DNA from 3 places in the Rossellomorea sp. ABR4_004 genome. Region 2 is predicted to be linked to each of the others. Evidence: predicted binding sites of a transcription regulator. Region 2 holds the regulator's gene; each other region holds the start of a gene.

What was found. The regulator CtsR, encoded in region 2, represses protease genes until heat stress. The targets are predictions, from matches to a motif close to ATGGTCAATAAAGGTCAAACA.
Region 1: the regulator CtsR is predicted to act here: its motif matches at 4,007-4,027, upstream of ACXAF2_RS13530 (ATP-dependent Clp protease ATP-binding subunit).
Region 3: the regulator CtsR is predicted to act here: its motif matches at 5,030-5,050, upstream of clpB (ATP-dependent chaperone ClpB).

What each region holds. Positions count from the first base shown of each region.
Region 1 is NZ_JBSWVM010000002.1:121,404-128,986, reverse strand. It holds gene ACXAF2_RS13545 (polymer-forming cytoskeletal protein) at 68-859, opposite strand; gene ACXAF2_RS13540 (DUF4004 family protein) at 886-1,521, opposite strand; gene ACXAF2_RS13535 (catalase) at 1,741-3,792, shown strand; gene ACXAF2_RS13530 (ATP-dependent Clp protease ATP-binding subunit) at 4,162-6,291, shown strand; gene ACXAF2_RS13525 (CBO0543 family protein) at 6,432-6,944, opposite strand; gene ACXAF2_RS13520 (Cof-type HAD-IIB family hydrolase) at 7,060-7,583, opposite strand, start outside.
Region 2 is NZ_JBSWVM010000001.1:2,453,082-2,460,664, reverse strand. It holds gene clpC (ATP-dependent protease ATP-binding subunit ClpC) at 1-1,735, opposite strand, end outside; gene ACXAF2_RS12440 (protein arginine kinase) at 1,737-2,819, opposite strand; gene ACXAF2_RS12435 (UvrB/UvrC motif-containing protein) at 2,816-3,364, opposite strand; gene ACXAF2_RS12430 (CtsR family transcriptional regulator) at 3,384-3,845, opposite strand; rRNA gene rrf (5S ribosomal RNA) at 4,476-4,592, opposite strand; rRNA gene ACXAF2_RS12420 (23S ribosomal RNA) at 4,695-7,583, opposite strand, start outside.
Region 3 is NZ_JBSWVM010000011.1:1,242-8,824, forward strand. It holds gene ACXAF2_RS23135 (BMP family ABC transporter substrate-binding protein) at 1-335, opposite strand, end outside; gene ACXAF2_RS23140 (hypothetical protein) at 450-1,166, opposite strand; gene ACXAF2_RS23145 (hydrolase) at 1,189-1,932, opposite strand; gene ACXAF2_RS23150 (DUF2929 family protein) at 2,204-2,386, shown strand; gene clpB (ATP-dependent chaperone ClpB) at 2,414-5,014, opposite strand; gene ACXAF2_RS23160 (YjzC family protein) at 5,171-5,350, opposite strand; gene ACXAF2_RS23165 (undecaprenyl-diphosphate phosphatase) at 5,555-6,364, shown strand; gene ACXAF2_RS23170 (Crp/Fnr family transcriptional regulator) at 6,437-7,129, shown strand; gene ACXAF2_RS23175 (metal-sulfur cluster assembly factor) at 7,319-7,583, opposite strand, start outside.

The sequences.
Region 1 (7,583 bases), on a different contig from region 2:
AAAGACGGATACTTACATAAAAAAACAGAGATGGTAAAACCCTCCCTGTCAATGGATAAGCTATCATTTAAATCTTCACTTTTTCCCCAATTCGGTTATTCTGCTTCACATCCAGGTTGCCTGAATATTCAACTGTATCGATGTCACAATTTTCCCCGATCACAACATTTTTACCGCGGACCAGTTTCGCCTTTGTGTTCTCAAGATACACCTCGTCACCTTCGATCAGTTCTGAAAATAAATAATCTTCCTTTTGGAGAAAGAAGTTGACCACTTGTTTAATCAGTCCGTTCGAGTTATGGTGTTTCACCGCAATCGTCTCGCCACCGATTTCTTTGATGGAGGATTCGTGATTGATTTCGATTTGAATCCGGTCAGCGTTGAGCAGCCCCTCGATATGGACAGAGCCGGAAGATGAGAAGGTTTCGACTTCACAATCCTTTTCTACTCTTAAAGAGCCGCTTGCTTTAATCGATCCTCCTTGAATCTTTCCTCCAACCTTACATGAACCGCTCACCTTGAAAGTCTTAAAGATAAGGTCTTTCACTATTTTGCTTGAACCACTTGTGTTCATTTCAGCAGCCATCACTGAGCCTTCATATTTGGAGCTTCCACTTGTTGTGATCGTTTCTGCTTTTGTATCACCTTTTATGGTAGAAGAACCGCTCGTTTTAATATATCCAGCTTTTACATCACCTGAAATCGTACCGGAACCTGAAATTTTAAGCTCGTGGCAGTCGATGTCGCCAGCGATTTTTCCGCTTCCACTGATCTTTACTGCATCAAATTTTCCTCCGCCGGACGTACCGGATCCACTGATCTTCAAGTCATGCAGTTCTTTCTTTTCCATTGTATTCATTTCATTTCTCCTCCAATTCAGGGATGTTAGATCCCTTTTGTATTCGTCAACGTGATTTTCAATTCTTCCATCATCTGTTGTAAATCGAATCTCAATACGGTCTGTGCTAAATGGTCAACAAGCAATTCGGAATGTAGAGGAAGGAGCATCCATATATATTGCTCTTCTTTACGAAGACCAACAAGTTCAAGGGAAGAATCTTTTAGTGGAGTGAACTTCTCATGAAGAAAGAGAAATAAGGTTTGCAGTTCTTCTCTTGGGACTTGTATCCTTTTCGCCTTCTCAATGATCAACATATTTAATATTTCAGGGAACTCAAATCCCTTTTTTACCGGTAGAAGTGCTGTGCAGAAGGATAAGGTATGTCCCGACAGGATGTTGTACGAAGGTAATTCATCTGCACTGACTTCAATCTTAGTTGGATTTGGTGAAAAGAAATCGGATAGTTCATCCAGTGAGTAGTCATCCTTCATTTCTTTGATTGTATCGATCCGTGAGAGCATTTTTTCCCTTGGAAAGAACGTTTCCTGACCCGTAAAGCTGGATTTCTTAATAAACCAACTCTCCGGAATAATGTTCTTTCGCTTCCAACGATAAAGCTGGCCATACGAAATGCCGGTCAGTTCCAATACATCCTTCTTAGATATAAGATCTGCCTCCAATGAGGGATCACCTCTTCTCTGTAACAAAACATTGTTACGTTACTTGATGACTAGTTTAACAGAACAATGTTACGTTCGTAAAGGTGAATTTGAAAAATTTTCAAAATAAATCTCAATCCAAACTATCGAATAAATGTTTAAATATGGGCATCAAGGGTACAAAACAAACAGAAATGTTTTACATAGTAAACATTAATAACCGTTGAGAGGGATGAAAGAATGGGAGACGATCGTCGTACGAAAGTGAATGAGAATAGCAAGGATGAACAGCTTGAACAGTATCGCGTGGAGGACGAAGGTAAGCATCTTACAACCAATCAAGGATTGAAGGTATCAGAAGATGAGTTTTCGTTGAAGGCCGGAGAACGCGGACCTACCTTAATGGAGGACTTCCACTTCCGTGAGAAGATGACTCACTTCGACCATGAGCGCATACCAGAACGGATTGTTCATGCACGAGGCTTCGCTGCACACGGAGAATTCGAACTCTATGATTCTATGAAAGAATATACCCGGGCTAAGTTCCTTCAGGATACTTCAACGAAAACGCCTGTCTTTGTACGTTTTTCAACTGTGGCCGGATCCAAGGGTTCCGCAGAAACAGTACGTGATGCACGTGGATTTGCTACGAAATTTTACACGGAAGAAGGCAATTATGATCTCGTCGGAAACAATATTCCGGTGTTTTTCATTCAAGATGCGATAAAATTCCCGGATCTTGTACACGCACTTAAACCGGAACCTCATAATGAAATGCCTCAGGCAGCTTCTGCCCATGATACATTCTGGGATTTCATTGCCAACAATCAGGAATCTGCTCATATGGTCATGTGGGCCATGTCCGATCGGGCAATTCCCCGTAGCCTGCGTATGATGGAAGGCTTCGGTGTTCATACATTCCGCCTGGTGAACGCGGAGGGGAAAGCCCATTTTGTGAAGTTCCACTGGAAGCCGGTGCTTGGAACGCACTCTCTCGTTTGGGATGAGGCTCAGAAGATCAACGGGAAAGACCCGGATTTCCACCGCCGTGATTTGTATGAATCCATCGAAAATGGAGATTATCCAGAGTACGAGCTGGGAGTTCAGCTCATTAAGGAAGAAGATGAGTTTACCTTTGACTTTGATGTTCTCGATCCTACCAAGCTATGGCCTGAAGAAGAAGTTCCTGTGAAAATTGTTGGGAAAATGACCCTTAATCGAAATGTGGACAATGTGTTTGCAGAAACAGAGCAAGCAGCTTTCCATCCTGGTTCCGTTGTTCCCGGGATTGATTTCTCTAATGATCCGTTATTACAAGGGCGCTTATTCTCCTATACTGATACACAATTGATCCGACTCGGTGGACCTAACTTCCATGAGCTTCCTATTAACCGACCTGTGTGCCCATTCCACAATAACCAGCGTGATGGATATGGCCGTCAAACGATTAACAAGGGTCAGGTGAGCTACCATAACAACTCACTTGCTAAAAATACACCAGCACCTGCAAGTCAGGAAGAAGGAGGCTACACTCATTACCAGGAGAAGATGGAAGGGCGTAAAGTCCGGGCAAGAAGTGAAAGCTTCAAAGATCACTTCTCGCAAGCCACCATGTTCTGGAATAGCATGAGTGAGCCTGAGAAAGAGCATATCATTCAAGCCTTCAGTTTCGAGCTTGGAAAAGTGAAGAACAAATCGGTCCAACAGCAGGTAGTCGACATGTTTGCCAATGTAAGCATGGATCTGGCAAAAGGCTTTGCAGAAGCGATAAGTGCGAAAGTTCCTAGCGGAGAAGGCTCAAAAGTAACTAAATCCTCTCCAGCCTTAAGCCAGGAAAATACGATCAAGAAACCTGCTACACGTAAAGTAGGGGTCATCGTAGGAAACGGATTTAAAGGGGAAGAAGTGAAAATGGTACTATCCGCTCTTAAAGAAGATGGCATCCAGCCTGAAATCATCAGTGACAAGCTAGGGATGAGAAAAGGGGATGACGGTACGGAGCTTGAAGTGGACCATACCTTCTTAACAGGGGAATCCGTGTTATTTGATAGTCTTTACGTAGTTGGCGGAGAGAATGTAGATAAAAAGTTCTCTCAAGATACAACCTATTTTGTCAAAGAAGCGTATTCTCACTTCAAACCGATTGGTGCAACCCATGAAGGGATACACTGGTTGGAAGAAGCGGGTGTCAGCGGCTCTGGTGTGGTAACTGGGGAAGACATGAAGTCATTTGCAAAAGAGTTCACGGTAGCCATTGCAGAACATCGTCATTGGGATCGCGAATTAGTATAATATTTAATAGAAAGACATGGGAGTGATTCTCTCTCTTCTATTTGAGAAGTGTCAGATCTGAATATTCAGGTCTGGCCTTTTTTATATTATCCCAAGGTAAATCCTACTATAATGTCCAAATCAATCACTTGATCTACTTCGATACACCTACTTTACTCTTCAATCAAAAGGCCTGTCATTGAAAATGAAAAAATTCCCATAAGCAAAAATGTTGAAAGTCAAAAAAGGTCAAAGTATACTATGTTTGTAAGGTCAAAGAAAGTCAAAGTCAAACTTAGTGTAATCAATTCGTCAAGAAGCTGACCTTATCCATAAACCAATTGAAAAAATAATCTATATAAAAACCAAAGCCACAGGAGGTCATGTTTAATGAAATGCCAAGTATGTCAACACAACCAAGCAACAGTTGAAGTGTATAAGCAAGTGAATGGTCACAAGTCCAGTATGAAGATGTGTTCAGCTTGCTTTCAAAAGCAGCAATCACCTTCTGGAATACATGGAGGATTTCCGCTTGATGAGTTGTTTAAAGGGATGAGCATGAGTGGAAACTCAAATCATGGCTTCCACGATCAGCAATCATCTCCACAAACCCAAGTTGGAAATGGAGGAAATGGCGTTCTCGATCAGTTTGGACGCAATGTGACAGGGGCAGCCAAAGCTGGATTGATTGATCCTGTTATCGGCCGGGACAAAGAAGTGGAACGCGTCATAGAAATTTTAAATCGCCGTAATAAGAATAACCCGGTATTCATCGGTGAGCCCGGGGTTGGTAAAACGGCTATCGCTGAAGGGTTGGCCCTTAAGATCGTAGCAGGTGATGTTCCATCCAAATTATTAAATAAAGAAGTGTATGTAATGGATGTTGCTTCACTAACTGCCGGTACAGGGGTTCGCGGTTCTTTTGAAGAACGTTTAAAAGCCATCATCAGCGAACTTCAGAATAGAAAGAACGTGATGCTATTTATTGATGAGATTCATCAATTAGTTGGGGCAGGTTCCGCTGAAGGCTCCATGGACGCAGGAAACATTCTAAAACCTGCTTTAGCCCGGGGTGATTTGCAAGTAATCGGGGCTACGACATTGAAGGAGTACCGCCAAATTGAAAAAGACGCAGCACTCGAGCGTCGTTTCCAGCCGGTTATGGTTAACGAGCCGACACCTGAAGAAGCTGTTGAGATCCTTAAAGGATTAAAAGATAAATATGAAAACTATCATGGAGTCGAGTTTACAGACGAGGCAATTGAGGCTTGTGTGAAACTATCCCATCGATATATTCAGGATCGATTCTTACCGGATAAGGCCATTGATTTAATGGATGAAGCAGGTTCTAAAGTCAATCTACAGTCAGAGGGGAAAGACAAGACTGCCCTTCTTAAAAAATTGAACGATGTAAGAGAGAAGAAGGATATGGCAACAAAAGAAGAGAATTATGAACAAGCTGCCATCCTTCGTGATCAAGAAGCAGAACTAGAAAGACAAGTCAGTGAAGGAGGGGCAGACTCTAAAGCACTTGTAGAAAGAGAACTGATCCAGACGATCGTTGAATCGAAAACAGGTATTCCTGTTGGGAAGCTGCAAAGTGATGATCGGAAACGAATGAAAGCACTGGAAGAAAACCTGGCGGGTAAAGTAATCGGACAGGAAGAAGCAGTGAGAAAAGTAGCGAAAGCGATTCGCCGCAGCCGTGCAGGATTGAAGGCGAAGCATCGTCCAATCGGCACTTTCCTCTTTGTAGGACCAACAGGTGTAGGTAAAACAGAATTAACGAAAACATTGGCAGAAGAGTTATTCGGTTCTAAGGGTTCGATGATTCGATTAGACATGAGTGAGTATATGGAAAAACACTCTGTTTCAAAACTGATCGGTTCACCTCCAGGCTATGTAGGCCATGAGGAATCCGGTCAATTGACTGAAAAGGTAAGAAGAAACCCTTATTCAATCATTCTCCTGGATGAAATCGAGAAAGCCCATCCGGATGTTCAGCATATGTTCCTGCAAATTCTTGAAGATGGACGTCTCACCGACAGTCAAGGTAGAACGGTCAGCTTTAAAGAGACTGTGATCATCATGACAAGTAACGCAGGTGTGACGGACAAGAAGGAAGCAGTGGTCGGTTTTAACACAGGTGGCACAGATGCGATTAAAGAAACGAATATTCTTCAATCACTAGGTGCCTACTTTAAGCCTGAGTTCCTGAACCGTTTTGACAGCATCATTGAGTTTGAATCTCTTGACAAAGGAGAGCTTCTTCAAATTCTTGACCTTATGCTTGACGAGTTGAAGGTTGAACTTAAAGAACAGGGGATTACTGTAACCATCGACGAAGATGCGAAGAGTAAACTCGTTGAACTGGGATATCATCCTGAATTCGGTGCACGCCCTTTACGTCGTGTGATCCAGGAAAGAGTGGAAGATAAAATCGCAGATTTACTTCTTGATGAAGAGGGCATAACAAACGTAGTCATTTCACTCGAAAACGACAAGATCCTTGTTAAATAAGATAAGAAGCATCCTTTATTGGGTGCTTCTTTTTCTATTCTTTCCTTTTCAAAAAAGTGATATATATTGCCATAGCCAAATAAACTCCTAAAACTAAGACAATAAATAAAGGGGTCGAAAAGGAAGTCATAGAAACACCCTCACTTTAATTCATGGTACGTAGGATGGAATATCATTAAAAGGATAGCGATAATAGGAATGGATAATATGATGGCAAGTAATGGCCTTTTATGGTGCAATCCTAACATTGAAAACATGATGACATTAAAAATTGCAGACCATCCTAAATTCCAGCCATTTTCATAAAGAAACAGTCCTTTTTTATGAAATAAGTATTCCAAAAAGGTGAAGTAAGCAATCCAGCAGGCAAGATACAGCCATTTCTTTCTTCTATATGGAAAATAACGAAGAAAGATCATGATGACGACAGGAATGATAAAAAAAGTGAAAACGAGATCAATTAACGTATGGTTAAGCCAATCAACCGTCACAGCTTTATATTCCCAAAGTGTGTGATTATAAAAAATCACGTTATAGGAGAGATTGCAAATAATATAATATTGAACCGTTGGATAATACTCTCTCCAACGTTTCCAATCAATAAAGAGCTTGGCGAAAATAAGATACACAACCACTACCAGAATTAGATACATATTGAGTACAATCCTTGTTTTTGTTACTCAGTATGGACGTAACGTAAAAAGAATAGACATCCTGGACAGATTTAGTGCCTGATTCACATTGAATCAGGCACTTTAATTGGAGTATCTATTCCTTTTCTGACAGTACTTTATCAATCGCCTGGGCAACACCATGATCTGTATTGATGCCAGTGACCCAATCTGCGGCTTCCTTCACGGCTTCCTGTGCGTTCCCCATCGCAACTCCGAAACCGGCTTCACGAATCATGGCTATATCATTCATACTGTCCCCGACCGCCATGACTTGTTCCATGGACAGGTCCAGCCATTTGCAAACCTTCACTAAAGCGGCTGCCTTATTGACACCTGCAGGATTGATTTCAATATTTGTCGGCGAAGAATTTGTGATTTCCAGTGCTTCATTTTTCACCAGCTCGTCCATCATGACTTTGCGGACGTCATCATCCTGAATATCGAAACCAAACTTCAGCCAGTTATAGGTATCGATTTCCTGATCAAAAGGATTATTCGTATTGAAAAGTCCTTGGGAAGTGGAAGACCAGAAGTAGACATCATGCTCTTCTTTTAATTTCCAAAGCTGTTTCACAAGATCAAGATCAAGTGGGATGCTGTCTACCAGATTGTATTCAT
Region 2 (7,583 bases):
CCATGTACTCGGACATATCAATACGGATCATGGCATCCTCGTCACCGAACATAGATTCTGCCAGCGCACGGGCCAATTCTGTTTTCCCTACACCAGTCGGTCCTAAGAAGATGAAAGAACCAATCGGGCGCTTCGGATCTTTCAGGCCGGCTCTTGCACGACGGACGGCTTTTGATACTGCTACAACTGCTTCAGATTGACCGATGACTCTGGAATGTAGGATCTCTTCCAGCTTTAGTAATCGATCCGTCTCAGTCTGAGCAAGCTTCGATACCGGTACTCCCGTCCAGTTCGATACCACTTTCGCAATATCTTCAACCGTCACTTCTGTATTTTCCTGACCTTGCTTTTCTTTCCATGTGTTCTTCGTTTCTTCCAGCTCTTCACGAAGTTTTTGCTCTGAATCTCTTAGAGAAGCTGCCTTTTCAAACTCTTGGCTTTGAACCGCTGCATCCTTCTCTTTACGGATTTCTTCCAGCTTGGCTTCAAGCTCTTTCAAGTTTGGCGGCGTTGTATAAGAACGTAAGCGCACTTTAGAGCCGGCTTCATCAATTAAATCGATCGCCTTATCCGGTAAGAAGCGGTCTGAGATATAGCGATCAGAAAATTTCACTGCTGCATCAATCGCTTCATCTGTAATCGACACGCGGTGATGGGCTTCATAACGATCACGTAAACCTTTAAGAATCTGAATGGACTCTTCTGCCGTTGGTTCATTGACTTGGATTGGTTGGAAACGGCGCTCTAACGCAGCATCCTTTTCAATATATTTACGGTACTCATCTAATGTCGTTGCACCGATACACTGTAATTCACCGCGAGCAAGAGATGGTTTTAAGATGTTTGAGGCATCAATGGCACCTTCAGCCCCACCTGCTCCAATTAATGTATGAAGTTCATCGATGAACAGGATGATGTTACCTGCTTGACGGATTTCATCCATTACTTTCTTTAATCGATCCTCGAACTCACCACGATATTTCGTACCAGCTACCACTGTACCCATATCCAGTGTCATCACGCGTTTGTCCCGCAGGATCTCAGGAACCTCATTGGCAATGATCTGCTGTGCAAGACCCTCTGCAATCGCGGTCTTACCTACACCAGGCTCACCAATCAGGACCGGGTTATTCTTCGTACGTCGACTTAGCACTTCAATGACACGTTGAATTTCTTTGCTTCGTCCAATAACCGGATCTAAGCTTCCTTCACGGGCAATCGCCGTCAAGTCACGGGCTAAGCTATCAAGGGTAGGCGTATTGGCGTTTGCATTCCCACCGCCCTGGTGGTTACTTGAATCATTGCTGCCAAGTAACTGCAATACCTGCTGCCTTGCTTTATTTAAGCTGACTCCAAGATTACCAAGCACACGAGCGGCTACTCCTTCACCTTCACGAATCAAACCTAGTAAAATATGTTCCGTTCCTACATATGAGTGACCCAGTTTACGAGCCTCATCCATAGAAAGCTCAATCACTTTCTTCGCTCGGGGTGTATAATGGATCGTTTGAGATTTCTCGGTACCTTTTCCGATTAATCCTTCCACTTCTTTCTGAATCTTTTCAGGGCTCAGTCCCAACGCCGTAAGTGCTTTAGCGGCAATCCCTTCACCTTCGCGGACAAGTCCCAATAAAATATGTTCAGTACCAATATTACTGTGCGCCAGACGAATTGCTTCTTCTTGAGCTAATGCCAATACCTTTTGTGCTCTTTCTGTAAATCGACCAAACATCATATTATTTTTCCTCCTCACATGTATCTTTATCTAACTTAATTCGCTCCCGAATCAAAGAAGACCTTCTTATATCTCTTTCATTTGGTCTCAATGGACCTCCAGAATATTGTTGTAAAAATCCAGGTTGGGTTAAAATCATTAGTTCATTCAATATATTCTTAGATATAACTTTGATGTATCCTAAATCAATTCCAAGTCTGACATCCGATAAACACTTTGCTGCTTCCTTGGACTCGATAATTCTACTGTGCTCCAACACGCCAAGTGAACGAAAGATCCTATCCTCTAATTGTATGTTAGACGTTTTAACTAATGCGTCCCGTGCGGAGTGTTCTTTATCAATAATCTGCTTCACGACGCTCAATAAATCTTCCACAATATCTTCTTCTGATTTACCAAGTGTCGTTTGGTTCGAAATCTGAAAAATGTTCCCTAACGCCTCGCTGCCTTCTCCATAAATCCCTCTAACCACCAGACCTAATTGGTTAATGGCAGGAATGATCCGATTTAATTGCTGGGTCAGAACCAGACCAGGCAAGTGCATCATCACGGAAGCCCGAAGCCCAGTCCCCACATTAGTGGGACATGTCGTTAGATATCCATGTTTCTCATCAAAAGCAAAATCAAATTCACTTTCAAACCAATCATCAATCTGATTCGCTCTCTGTAAAGCTTCCTTCAATTGCAATCCTGGATATAAACACTGTATTCGAATGTGGTCCTCTTCGTTTACCATTATGCTAATATCTTCTTCACTGGATAGAAGGACAGCTCCATGATTCGTGTCCTCCGCTAAGTTAGGACTAATAAGGTGTTTCTCCATCAATACCCTCTTTTGGAGAGGCTGAATCTCACTTGTAGGTAAAAATTCCAATTCTCCTAAATTTTTTGGGTATAAAGAGAGCTTATCTTTCACGCGATCCACTATCTCTTTAGCTTCTTCAGATGAATATAAAGTGGAAAAACGAAAGTCCGTCATGTTTCTTGCGAGGCGGACCCGTGAACTAAGGACAATATCCGAATCCGGCCCTTCCTCATTCATCCAGGAGCTAACAGCATTTTGTAAAAACTTCTCCAGACTCATCCTTTATCTCCCCCCTCTTTATGAACATCCTTCTCCAGGGAGCGAATTTCGTCTCGTATCTCTGCTGCTTTTTCGAACTCTTCATCCGCAATCATCGTTTGCATATCCGATTTCAACTGCTGAATCTTCTTCTTGATGTGAATGGCTCCACCCATACGTTCCGGAACCTTCCCATGGTGCTCCACATTCCCACTATGAACGCGCTTTAATAGAGGAGTAAGTTCATCTTTAAACGTTTCATAACAATGGGCACAGCCGAAGCGTCCTACATTAATGAATTGCTGAAAAGTCATTTTACACTTTTCACACTGTAAAACCTCTGCCTTAGGAATTTCCGTTTCTTTTGCCTGCTTAAATGCAGGGGCTATATTAAGAAGACCTGCCAATAGATTGTTCACAGAGAACCCGGAAGACGAATCAAACATAAACATTTCACCCTTATCCTGAGCGCATTGTTCACATAAATGAACCTCTGTCTTTTCCCCATTTATCACCTTGGTAAAATGAAGGGTTGCAGGTCTTTCATTACACTCTTGACAAACCATCCTACTCACCTCTCAAAACTTACTCATATTTCAATGTATCCAGCATGGCCCTGAGCATTCTTCCCCTCAATACATCCCGTTCAGGTAAATCTACCATGATCACCGAGCGGTCCATTACGCTCAGCATAATCTTCGCTTCCCGCTCAGAAATAATATCCTCTTCCACTAACCGAAACACAATATCTGCCGCCGTATTCTGACTGATGGTTTGTGTTATTAAAGCTACTAGTTGATCAATAAGATGAACTTGATCGTGGGCCTTCACCTTCATGATTCTTATGTAGCCCCCGCCACCTCGTTTACTTTCTACTACATACCCTCGTTCTATCGTGAAACGGGTATTGATCACATAATTAATTTGAGAAGGAACACATTGAAACTTATCAGCGATCTCGCTTCTTTTAATCTCGACTATCTCACTTTCACTCAGTTCTAAAACATTCTTTAAATAACGTTCAATGATGTCGGATATGTTCCTCATCAAACCTCCTCCTCATTTTGACTTTGACTATATTTGACTATAATTATACAACCGTGTTTTAAACTTTGCAATTATGAAGTATGACCTTAGAAGTTTTCCTGTTTTAGGAAGGTTTTAAACGTGGGAATGTAAGATTGTTGGATAGAAATAAGGAATTGGGGCATTGGGAGTATGATGTTTTGTTTGTGAATTGTGGTGGGAGTTGATTATAGGGATAGAGGAAGAGAGGGCTTATTTGTGATGTGATGGAGGAAGAGTAGAAATTTATTACTTTGGATGGATCCTTTTAGAAAGGTTGTGGCTATTTGGGGGATCAGCTAAGGAAAGTGCTTTATTTTGTATCAAAGCTGGGAGTTTTCAGGGGTGAACTAAGTGTTAATAGTCGAGGATTCGCGGTAATTGCGTCGTTTTCGGTTGTTATTGCGTCATCATTTTATTTAATGCGTCTTTTTAGACCTTTATTGCGTCTTTTTTTTATTTAATGCGTCTTTTTCCATATTAGAACACCAAGACTCTGCTTCATCTAAGGTTAACTGTATAGAGATAGGAGCTTGGATTCACCGTCCAACACCGTTTCTGATGAAAAAACAAAAAAGAGCAGCCCCTAAGAGCTACTCTTTCTTCACATTCGCCTGGCGACGTCCTACTCTCACAGGGGGAGATCCCCCAACTACCATCGGCGCTGAAGAGCTTAACTTCCGTGTTCGGCATGGGAACGGGTGTGACCTCTTCGCCATTGTCACCAGACGACTATTCAATTGAAGGGTTGTTCCTTCAAAACTAGATAAAGAATTGATGTCAAGAAAGCCGAATACCGACCAATTGTTGTTCATTTCAAAATGACTCTTTGTGGTTAAGTCCTCGATCGATTAGTATCAGTCAACTCCACATGTCGCCATGCTTCCATCTCTGACCTATCTACCTAGTCATCTTCTAGGGATCTTACTCACATACGTGATGGGAAATCTCATCTCGAGGGGGGCTTCATGCTTAGATGCTTTCAGCACTTATCCCTTCCGCACATAGCTACCCAGCGATGCCTTTGGCAAGACAACTGGTACACCAGCGGTGCGTCCATCCCGGTCCTCTCGTACTAAGGACAGCTCCTCTCAAATTTCCTGCGCCCACGACGGATAGGGACCGAACTGTCTCACGACGTTCTGAACCCAGCTCGCGTACCGCTTTAATGGGCGAACAGCCCAACCCTTGGGACCGACTACAGCCCCAGGATGCGATGAGCCGACATCGAGGTGCCAAACCTCCCCGTCGATGTGGACTCTTGGGGGAGATAAGCCTGTTATCCCCGGGGTAGCTTTTATCCGTTGAGCGATGGCCCTTCCATGCGGAACCACCGGATCACTAAGCCCGACTTTCGTCCCTGCTCGACTTGTAGGTCTCGCAGTCAAGCTCCCTTGTGCCTTTACACTCTGCGAATGATTTCCAACCATTCTGAGGGAACCTTTGGGCGCCTCCGTTACTCTTTAGGAGGCGACCGCCCCAGTCAAACTGCCCACCTGACACTGTCTCCCACCCCGATAAGGGGCGCGGGTTAGAATTTCAATACAGCCAGGGTAGTATCCCACCGATGCCTCCACCGAAGCTGGCGCTCCGGCTTCCAAGGCTCCTACCTATCCTGTACAAGCTGTACCAAAATTCAATATCAGGCTACAGTAAAGCTCCACGGGGTCTTTCCGTCCTGTCGCGGGTAACCTGCATCTTCACAGGTACTATAATTTCACCGAGTCTCTCGTTGAGACAGTGCCCAGATCGTTACGCCTTTCGTGCGGGTCGGAACTTACCCGACAAGGAATTTCGCTACCTTAGGACCGTTATAGTTACGGCCGCCGTTTACTGGGGCTTCGATTCGCACCTTCGCTTGCGCTAAGCACTCCTCTTAACCTTCCAGCACCGGGCAGGCGTCAGCCCCTATACTTCGCCTTACGGCTTCGCAGAGACCTGTGTTTTTGCTAAACAGTCGCCTGGGCCTATTCACTGCGGCTCTCTCGGGCTTGCACCCTACCAGAGCACCCCTTCTCCCGAAGTTACGGGGTCATTTTGCCGAGTTCCTTAACGAGAGTTCTCTCGCTCACCTTAGGATTCTCTCCTCGCCTACCTGTGTCGGTTTGCGGTACGGGCACCTTTTTCCTCGCTAGAGGCTTTTCTTGGCAGTGTGGAATCAGGAACTTCGCTACTATAATTCGCTCGCTATCACAGCTCAGCCTTCGCGATGATGGGATTTGCCTCATCATCAGCCTAACTGCTTAGACGCACATATCCAGCAGTGCGCTTACCCTATCCTCCTGCGTCCCCCCATTGCTCAAACGGAAAAGAGGTGGTACAGGAATATCAACCTGTTGTCCATCGTCTACGCCTATCGGCCTCGACTTAGGTCCCGACTAACCCTGAGCGGACGAGCCTTCCTCAGGAAACCTTAGGCATTCGGTGGATGGGATTCTCACCCATCTTTCGCTACTCATACCGGCATTCTCACTTCTAAGCACTCCACCAGTCCTTACGGTCTAGCTTCGCAGTCCTTAGAACGCTCTCCTACCACTGACACCTAGAGGTGTCAATCCACAGCTTCGGTGATACGTTTAGCCCCGGTACATTTTCGGCGCAGAGTCACTCGACCAGTGAGCTATTACGCACTCTTTAAATGGTGGCTGCTTCTAAGCCAACATCCTGGTTGTCTAAGCAACTCCACATCCTTTTCCACTTAACGTATACTTTGGGACCTTAGCTGGTGGTCTGGGCTGTTTCCCTTTCGACTACGGATCTTATCACTCGCAGTCTGACTCCCATGGATAAGTCTTTGGCATTCGGAGTTTGTCTGAATTCGGTAACCCGATGAGGGCCCCTAGTCCAAACAGTGCTCTACCTCCAAGACTCTTACACATGAGGCTAGCCCTAAAGCTATTTCGGAGAGAACCAGCTATCTCCAAGTTCGATTGGAATTTCTCCGCTACCCACACCTCATCCCCGCACTTTTCAACGTGCGTGGGTTCGGACCTCCATTCAGTGTTACCTGAACTTCATCCTGGACATGGGTAGATCACCTGGTTTCGGGTCTACGACCACATACTCAATTCGCCCTATTCAGACTCGCTTTCGCTGCGGCTCCGTCTCATCGACTTAACCTTGCATGGGATCGTAACTCGCCGGTTCATTCTACAAAAGGCACGCCATCACCCGTTAACGGGCTCTGACTACTTGTAGGCACACGGTTTCAGGTTCTATTTCACTCCCCTTCCGGGGTGCTTTTCACCTTTCCCTCACGGTACTGGTTCACTATCGGTCACTAGGGAGTATTTAGCCTTGGGAGATGGTCCTCCCAGCTTCCGACGGGATTTCACGTGTCCCGCCGTACTCAGGATCCACTCAAGAGGGAATGAAGTTTCAACTACAGGGTTGTTACCTTCTTTGACGAGCCTTTCCAGACTTCTTCGTCTACTTCATTCCTTTGTAACTCCGTATAGAGTGTCCTACAACCCCAAGAGGCAAGCCTCTTGGTTTGGGCTACATCCCGTTTCGCTCGCCGCTACTCAGGGAATCGCAATTGCTTTCTCTTCCTCCAGGTACTTAGATGTTTCAGTTCCCTGGGTCTGCCTTCCATACTCTATGTATTCAAGTAAGGATATTGTTCCATTACGAACAATGGGTTCCCCCATTCGGAAATCTCTGGATCAAAGCTCACTTACAGCTCCCCAAAGCATATCGGTGTTAGTCCCGTCCTTCGTC
Region 3 (7,583 bases), on a different contig from region 2:
TGCATGTTGGGATAATCACCGGAAAGGGTGTTAAATATCCCGGAATATTCACTACCGTGGCCAAACACTAAGGTAACATCATCATCACTATACTCTTTTACTGATTGTTTAATTGATGTATCATTCTTTATGCTCTCTTTATAGAAAACGTCTGCATTGTAATCGGATTGAATTTTCAATAATCCTTTGTAACCTTTCGTTCCCCATACTCCATCGTTTACGGTTTCCGGAACCAGTAAACCAACTTTTTCTATTTCAGCGCTGTCTCCTGTTGAACAACCACTTATTCCAATAAGTAATACAATCATGAAAATGGTGTAAAATTTCTTACTCATGTGCAGCAACTCCTTTAAAGCCCGTGCAGCATCTATAAAAAAGAATCAATAGCAAATTATTACATCATATTTATTTTACCCTCATCCCTATCCACAAGGAAAGAGAAAGTTTTCTTATTCCTGAATTTCATGCAAATGAATGCCTCTTAATTGTTCTTTTATGACCGACTCATGAGATTTGGTCGGCTTGACAATAAGCTCTTTTCCATTTGGTTCAGCATCCATTCTGACGGGAGAGAAAGACTTCTTCGTTACATACGATAAGGCTTCATTCCAGCTTTGATTTGAGAGTGCTTTCACCTTATATATTTCTTCTGTATGGAATGAATGCTTTATGATAGAACGGGCAGCGTCTTTTACATAGATCGCTCCACTTGGATCATCAATGTATGGAGAGTCACCATCTTCTCCATTTAAAAGTTGAGCGAACAGAAATTCTGACGGCTGGTGAATTCCGTACAGAGTAGGAAGGTAGAATACGGTTCCTTCTTTGCATTTTTGATTTCTGTCCAGATTGGAATAAATTCGAATGATCGATAGGGGTTGTTCAATTTTTGACAACAACCCTTCTACTTCTGACAAGTAACTTACTTTATCTTCTCTTACCTGATCATAGTATGGAAGGAACACGCTGCATCCTGATTGTACTTCCTTATCCCAGTCTTCATAAGGAACATATTGAATGTTTGAGTTCCTTCCAATTCCTAACCACTTATCCTCTGTTTCTTTGGTTTCATCCACTGCTGTTACGGTCCATCCATTCTCAAGAAGGGAATCACAAAGCTCAAATCCCAAAAACTGTTGAGCGGCAAAAACGAATGCATGATTCAAGTCAATCACTCCAATGTGTTTGTTATAACTCTTTCTCATGTAAAGAAAAGTATGAAGCAAACTTCCTTCCCAGAGAAGCACGTTTTTCTGGGAGTACAAAGAACAAATCCGTTGATGTGCCTTTTTCTAAACGCTCCGTATATATATCTTTTATGAGAGTGAATTGATTTTTATAACGATTAAGAGTCGTTGATTGAACAATGTAAAGGGGAATCGAGATGTTTTTAAATACTTCGTAGTCCTTCGATTGTTGACTGATGAAGGATTCGCACTCCTCTTCTTTCAATCGAAACGTGTGTGAGAGTTCTTTTATTACCTTTTTATAAAAGAATTTCTGTTCCTTCTCTTGTTCCAGATGGTCATATAAAGACACGCAAGGCGCAAGCATAACTGCACTTCTAATGTCCTGCTCCATTTTCGGATAGAGGTTTTTCAATACTAAAGCCCCCATTCCTTCAGCCAATATATGAATCTTTCCATTAATGATCTCATTTCGTTTCACATGCTGATAAAGTCGTTTGGCTAACTGCACGGCTTGATTGCTACCCCAATTCGCTCCGTAAAGATTACTATAATACACAATGTATCCTTTGGCGGTCAGTTCTTGAATCCACTTGTAGCGTGCCTCATGTTGAACCCAAAAGCTGCTCTTATCGTCTACATAATGATGGGAATCTCCTATTACCATTACAGCGAATCCATTTGGGCGTTCAGGATAATGAATCATGCACCACTCTTGCTCTAATTGAAACAATCGCTGATACATTAGAATTTCTCCTTTTACATAGTAAGTCATTATAGTTTATGTAAGGAGACAACATTGGTAAGGGAGATAGCCCAAAGAACCTCTGATATTTGCAAATTTAGTTAAAAAACAGAGTATCCCTAAAGATTTTTACCAGTATATGATAAGGTTTACATTTCACAGATTAGTCATTTATTAATTCATGAACCTGTGGTAAGATAAAAAAGATTGAAATTGGTTAGAACACTCTAATAATCTATTAGTTGATTACATAGGAATGAGGTGACTTGACGTGAGATTTTTCTGGATGTTTTTCTGGGCATTTGCTCTGACTGAAATGTTAACTTACGTTGTAAGTTCAATGAATGGAACTGCTTTTCACTTTGAAACAGGATTGATTATATCGGTTTGTGTAACGGTATTAGTATTCCTTATCACGCTTGTTATTCCAAACGAGCCAGTTGAAAAGCACTAAAAAAAGCAGCCTAATCCGGCTGCTTTTTTATTTATCCTTCATGATCGATAAACCATTTTCCCCTTTGTCGATGATGATGGTTTCGTTTGATCTGATATTTCCTGCTATCAGTTCTCTTGCCAGTTTGGTCTCGACTTCTCTCTGCAAGTACCTTATTAAAGGGCGTGCACCATAAACCGGATCATAAGCTTCCTGTGCTATAAATTCTTTTGCATTATCGGTTAATGACACTGAGATATGTTGTTCTTCCACTCGGTTTTGCAAGTCTTCCACCAGCTTACTGATGATCCCTTTTATATTCTCAATGCTCAATGGTTTAAAGAGAATAATGTCGTCTACCCTGTTAAGGAACTCCGGTCTGAAAGAGGAACGAAGCTGGCTCATGACCAGGTTCTTCGTTTCTATATCAATTTCCTCTTCCCCCTTACTTCGTTCGAGAAGATGCGAGGATCCGATGTTAGAGGTCATAATGATCACCGTGTTCTTACAATCAACCGTCCTTCCTTGAGAATCGGTTATCCTCCCATCATCGAGCATTTGCAGAAGAATATTGAATACTTCCGGATGAGCTTTTTCAATTTCATCAAGCAGGATAACCGAATACGGTTTGCGTCTGATCGCTTCTGTCAGCTGACCGCCTTCTTCATAACCAACATAGCCTGGAGGTGCACCAATCAAGCGTGAAACCGCATGCTTCTCCATATATTCCGACATATCAATTCGGATCATCTGCTCCTCACTATCAAACAACGTATGAGCAAGCGTCTTCCCAAGCTCTGTCTTTCCTACTCCCGTAGGACCTAGGAAAATGAATGAACCTATCGGACGATTAGGATCTTTAATCCCTGCTCTCGCCCGTATAACAGCGTCACTCACTAATTGAACAGCCTCATCCTGCCCGATCACCCTTTCATGCAGTATGCGATCAAGTTTCAACAGCTTCTCTCGTTCACCTTCTACAAGCTTAGTGACCGGAATCCCTGTCCATCTTGCTACAATATTTGCCACTTCTTCCTCCGTCACTTCTTCACGCAGCAAGCGCCCTTCCTGCTCTTTCATCATCTCCTGCTCAACTGAAACAAGTTCTTTTTCCATAGCGGGAATCCTGCCGTGACGAAGTTCAGCAGCTTTATTCAGATCATAATCACTTTCTGCTTCTTCAAGTAAGCGCCTGAGCTTCTCCAGTTCTTCCCGCTTCTCCTGTACGACCCCGATGCTTTCTTTCTCCTGTTGCCATTTTAACTTCATCGCATTCGCTTTTTCCTTCAGATTACTTAAATCTTCACGGATTCGATCCAAGCGTTCAAGACTGGCAGGATCCTTTTCCTTATTTAAAGCTGCTTCTTCAATTTCCAGCTGCATCACTTTACGCGTCACTTCATCCAATTCTGATGGCATTGAGTCAATTTCAGTCCGGATCATCGCACATGCCTCATCGATTAAGTCTATTGCTTTGTCCGGCAAGAAACGGTCGGAAATATAGCGATCGGAAAGTCTAGAAGCTGCTACAATGGCCCGGTCATGAATATTTACTCCATGATGAATTTCGAATCGTTCCTTTAAGCCTCTTAGAATAGATATCGTATCTTCCACATTTGGTTCCTGAACGAGTACCTGCTGAAAACGTCTTTCCAGAGCCGGATCCTTTTCAATGTACTTGCGGTATTCATTGAGAGTGGTAGCACCTATGCAATGAAGTTCTCCCCTCGCAAGCATAGGCTTTAGGATATTCCCCGCATCCATGGCTCCTTCCGTTTTCCCTGCTCCCACAATCGTATGGAGCTCATCAATGAACAGAAGAATGCGTCCCTCACTCTTTTTCACTTCCTGCAATACAGCCTTCAAGCGTTCCTCAAATTCACCCCTGAACTTGGCACCTGCAACTAAAGAGCTCATATCTAATTCGAAAATGGTTTTATCCTTCAAGCCTTCCGGGACGTCTTTTCTGACTATTCGCTGTGCAAGTCCTTCAACGATGGCTGTTTTACCGACTCCAGGCTCTCCTATAAGGACAGGATTATTTTTCGTTTTACGGGAAAGGATCCGAATCACGTGGCGGATTTCACTGTCCCTGCCTATGACTGGATCTATTCTTCCCGATTTCACCTCCGCAACAAGATCCCTTCCATATCTATTCAACGCTTCATATTTAACTTCAGGATTCTGTGTCGTCACCTTGCTCCCTCCTCTGATCTTCACAATGATCTCCTTTAATGCCTTTTCTGTTACATTATGGTTTGTTAAGTATGTCGTAATCGGGTGGTTCTTTTGCTGGAATAATCCAAGGGCCAGATGTTCGATCGAGATATAGTCATCTTCCCATTTAGTCTTTAATGAATCACTATCTTGCATGAGCTGATGGATATCACTTGCGAAAAATCGGCCATACTGCAGCCCATCTCCCTCTACAGAAGGGATATTGTTTAACTTGGTATCAACCCACTTCTTTAAGTCCTCTGCTTCTACTCCTGCACGTTCATAGATCGTACGGAGAAAACTGTCTTCTGAACCGAGGAGTGATTTCCATAAATGAAAAAGGCTGATATCTGTATGTAGCTTTTCTTTTGCGGTCTCTCCCGCCAAAACCAAACCTTCTTGAATGCTTTGAGTCATATTATCAAAATTCATCGTGTTTCACCTCGTATTTTGACCTTTATTGACCTTTTCTTCTATTATATATCTTCCGGTGGAAAAAGGAAAAGAAAAGGAACAAGGAGTACCTCTGAGTGTCACCATCGTTGATAAGGTGAGCTGTCGACACGGCATCCTTGTTCCTTTATGGGGTTAAGGTTTTCTCATATACGTCCATAGACGATTATGGTTGGAGTTTTCAGGAAATCGATCCCCCGCATTTAACCGTAGTTTCTGCGGGTTTTTCACCATACTTCCTGTTTCACCAATTTCGATATATTCTCCATTATTGGGTGCTTTTTCCCCAGCTTTGAACTGTCGTGACTGGCCCATTCTTACCCCTCCTTTTCGAAGCGATGCTTCCTTACTATTTTTCTACAAGGCCGAGCATTCATGCATGCCAGATGAAGGATATCAGAATGCTTTATATGATAAACAAGTTACGGTTCGGTTAACATTTGGAAAAAGGCTTTACAGTCTTTCCCTTTATGGTGTTAAATTAAAAACTGTGGAGAAAAAAAGGTTGGAGGAAACACAATGGATTTTTATCTGATTATGAAATACTTATTTTTAGGGATTTTTCAAGGATTTACTGAACCAATCCCGATTTCATCCAGTGGGCATTTACTATTAGCCCAGCATTTCCTTGGAATCAAGGATGCTACCCTAACATTTGAAATACTGGTTAATACAGCTTCATTAGTGGCTGTCCTCATCATTTACCGTGAAGACATCATGCGCCTGATCGTCAATGGCTTAGGCTATTTCAAACATAAAACACCTGAAACGAAACGTGATTTTCATTTCATTGTTTACTTATTGATTGGTACGATTCCTGCAGGTGTGATTGGTGTTTTATTCGGTGACGTGATAGAGGAACATTTAACATCTGTTATCACAGTAGGAATTACGCTTATTATTACAGGTATTGCCCTATGGTTAATCCGTAACCTTCGAGGAAGAAAAAACGATGGCGACTTAAATGTGAAAGACGCTATCATTATCGGACTTGCACAGGCAGTAGCGCTTATTCCTGGAATCAGTCGTTCAGGTGCAACCATTGTTGCGGCAATGGCAAGCGGGATGAAAGCTGAAACGGCTTTACGTTTCTCTTTCCTGCTGTATATCCCAGTAAGTGTCGGGGTTATGGTATTCGGAATAAGTGATTTGATCGAGGATCCGAACCTTGCTTCAATGGCCATTCCTTACTTAGTCGCGTTCATTGCGTCACTTATTGCTTCATACTTCTCATTAAAGTGGTTCATGAATATTATGGCTAAAGGAAACTTGAAATATTTTGCCATTTACTGTGCCGTTGTCGGAGCTGCTGTATTAATTTTCTCTTAAAACCCTTCTATCTGTCTATTTCCTTTGGTAAGCTTTAGAATAAGACATTACGATGGAAATGATGTGATCTCCATGAGTGAAATTCTAGAAGTTCCTTCCGGGATTAAACAATTATTCTTCGAGAAAAATAAGTTAAAAACCGTAAAAAAAGGAACTTTCCTGTTTCAAGAAGGGAAACCTGCTCACGAGTTATACTTAATCAAAAGCGGTCGAATTCAAATCAGCAAAGTGATTCCTGATGGCCGGGAGTTGTCATTACGCATATGTTCAAGTGACGATGTGATCGGGGAGTTAACGTTATTTACGAAAGAAGCTTACTATATGCTCAGTGCGAAGATCCTTGAGAATACAGAGATTTATGTATTACCCAAAGAAGTCTTTGAAGAAAAGCTTTCCGGTGATAACATTCTCACCATCCAATGGTTAAAATGGATTCAAATACAAAATCAGCAAAATCAAACGAAGTTTCGCGATTTGGTTCTTCACGGGAAAAAAGGTGCACTCTATTCTACACTGATCCGCATGTCCAACAGCTATGGAAAAGCCGTTGAAAATGGCATACTGATTGATTTTCCGTTAACCAATCAGGAGTTGGCCAATTTCTGTGGTTCCTCCAGGGAAGTCGTGAATCGGTTACTGAGTGAATTGAAGAAAGAGAATGTCCTGATGTGGGTAAAAGGATATATCACGATACTTGATTTGAATTTTCTCAAAGATGAAATCGATTGTGAGAACTGTCCGGTTTCGATTTGTCGGATTGATTGATGACCATATGCATGAATAAAGCCGAGGATGCAGTAGAAATACTGCATCCTCGGCTTTTATTACTTGTCCAGCTCCGGCGGCTAGACCCTCGAGGTCATAAGCCAAGTGACCCAAAAAGGCAAAGAGCGCCTTTCCGGGTCACTTGGCTTATGCTTGTCGCCCCAGGGCGAGCCCCTTCCGCTTTTCGTGTTACCTAATCCCCAATGCAATTTTAGCATAGCGGGACATGTTGTCTTTGCTCCAAGGCGGATTCCAGACGATGTCTACTTCTGTTTCCTTCACTTCAGGGATGTCACTAAGGGCTGTTTTCACTTGATCGACGATGGTACCGGCCAGCGGGCATCCCATTGAGGTAAGTGTCATAGTGACCGTTGCTTTACCTTCTTCATCCAGATCTACATCATATACCAGACCTAAGTTGACAATGTCTATTCCTAATTCAGGGTCAACCACT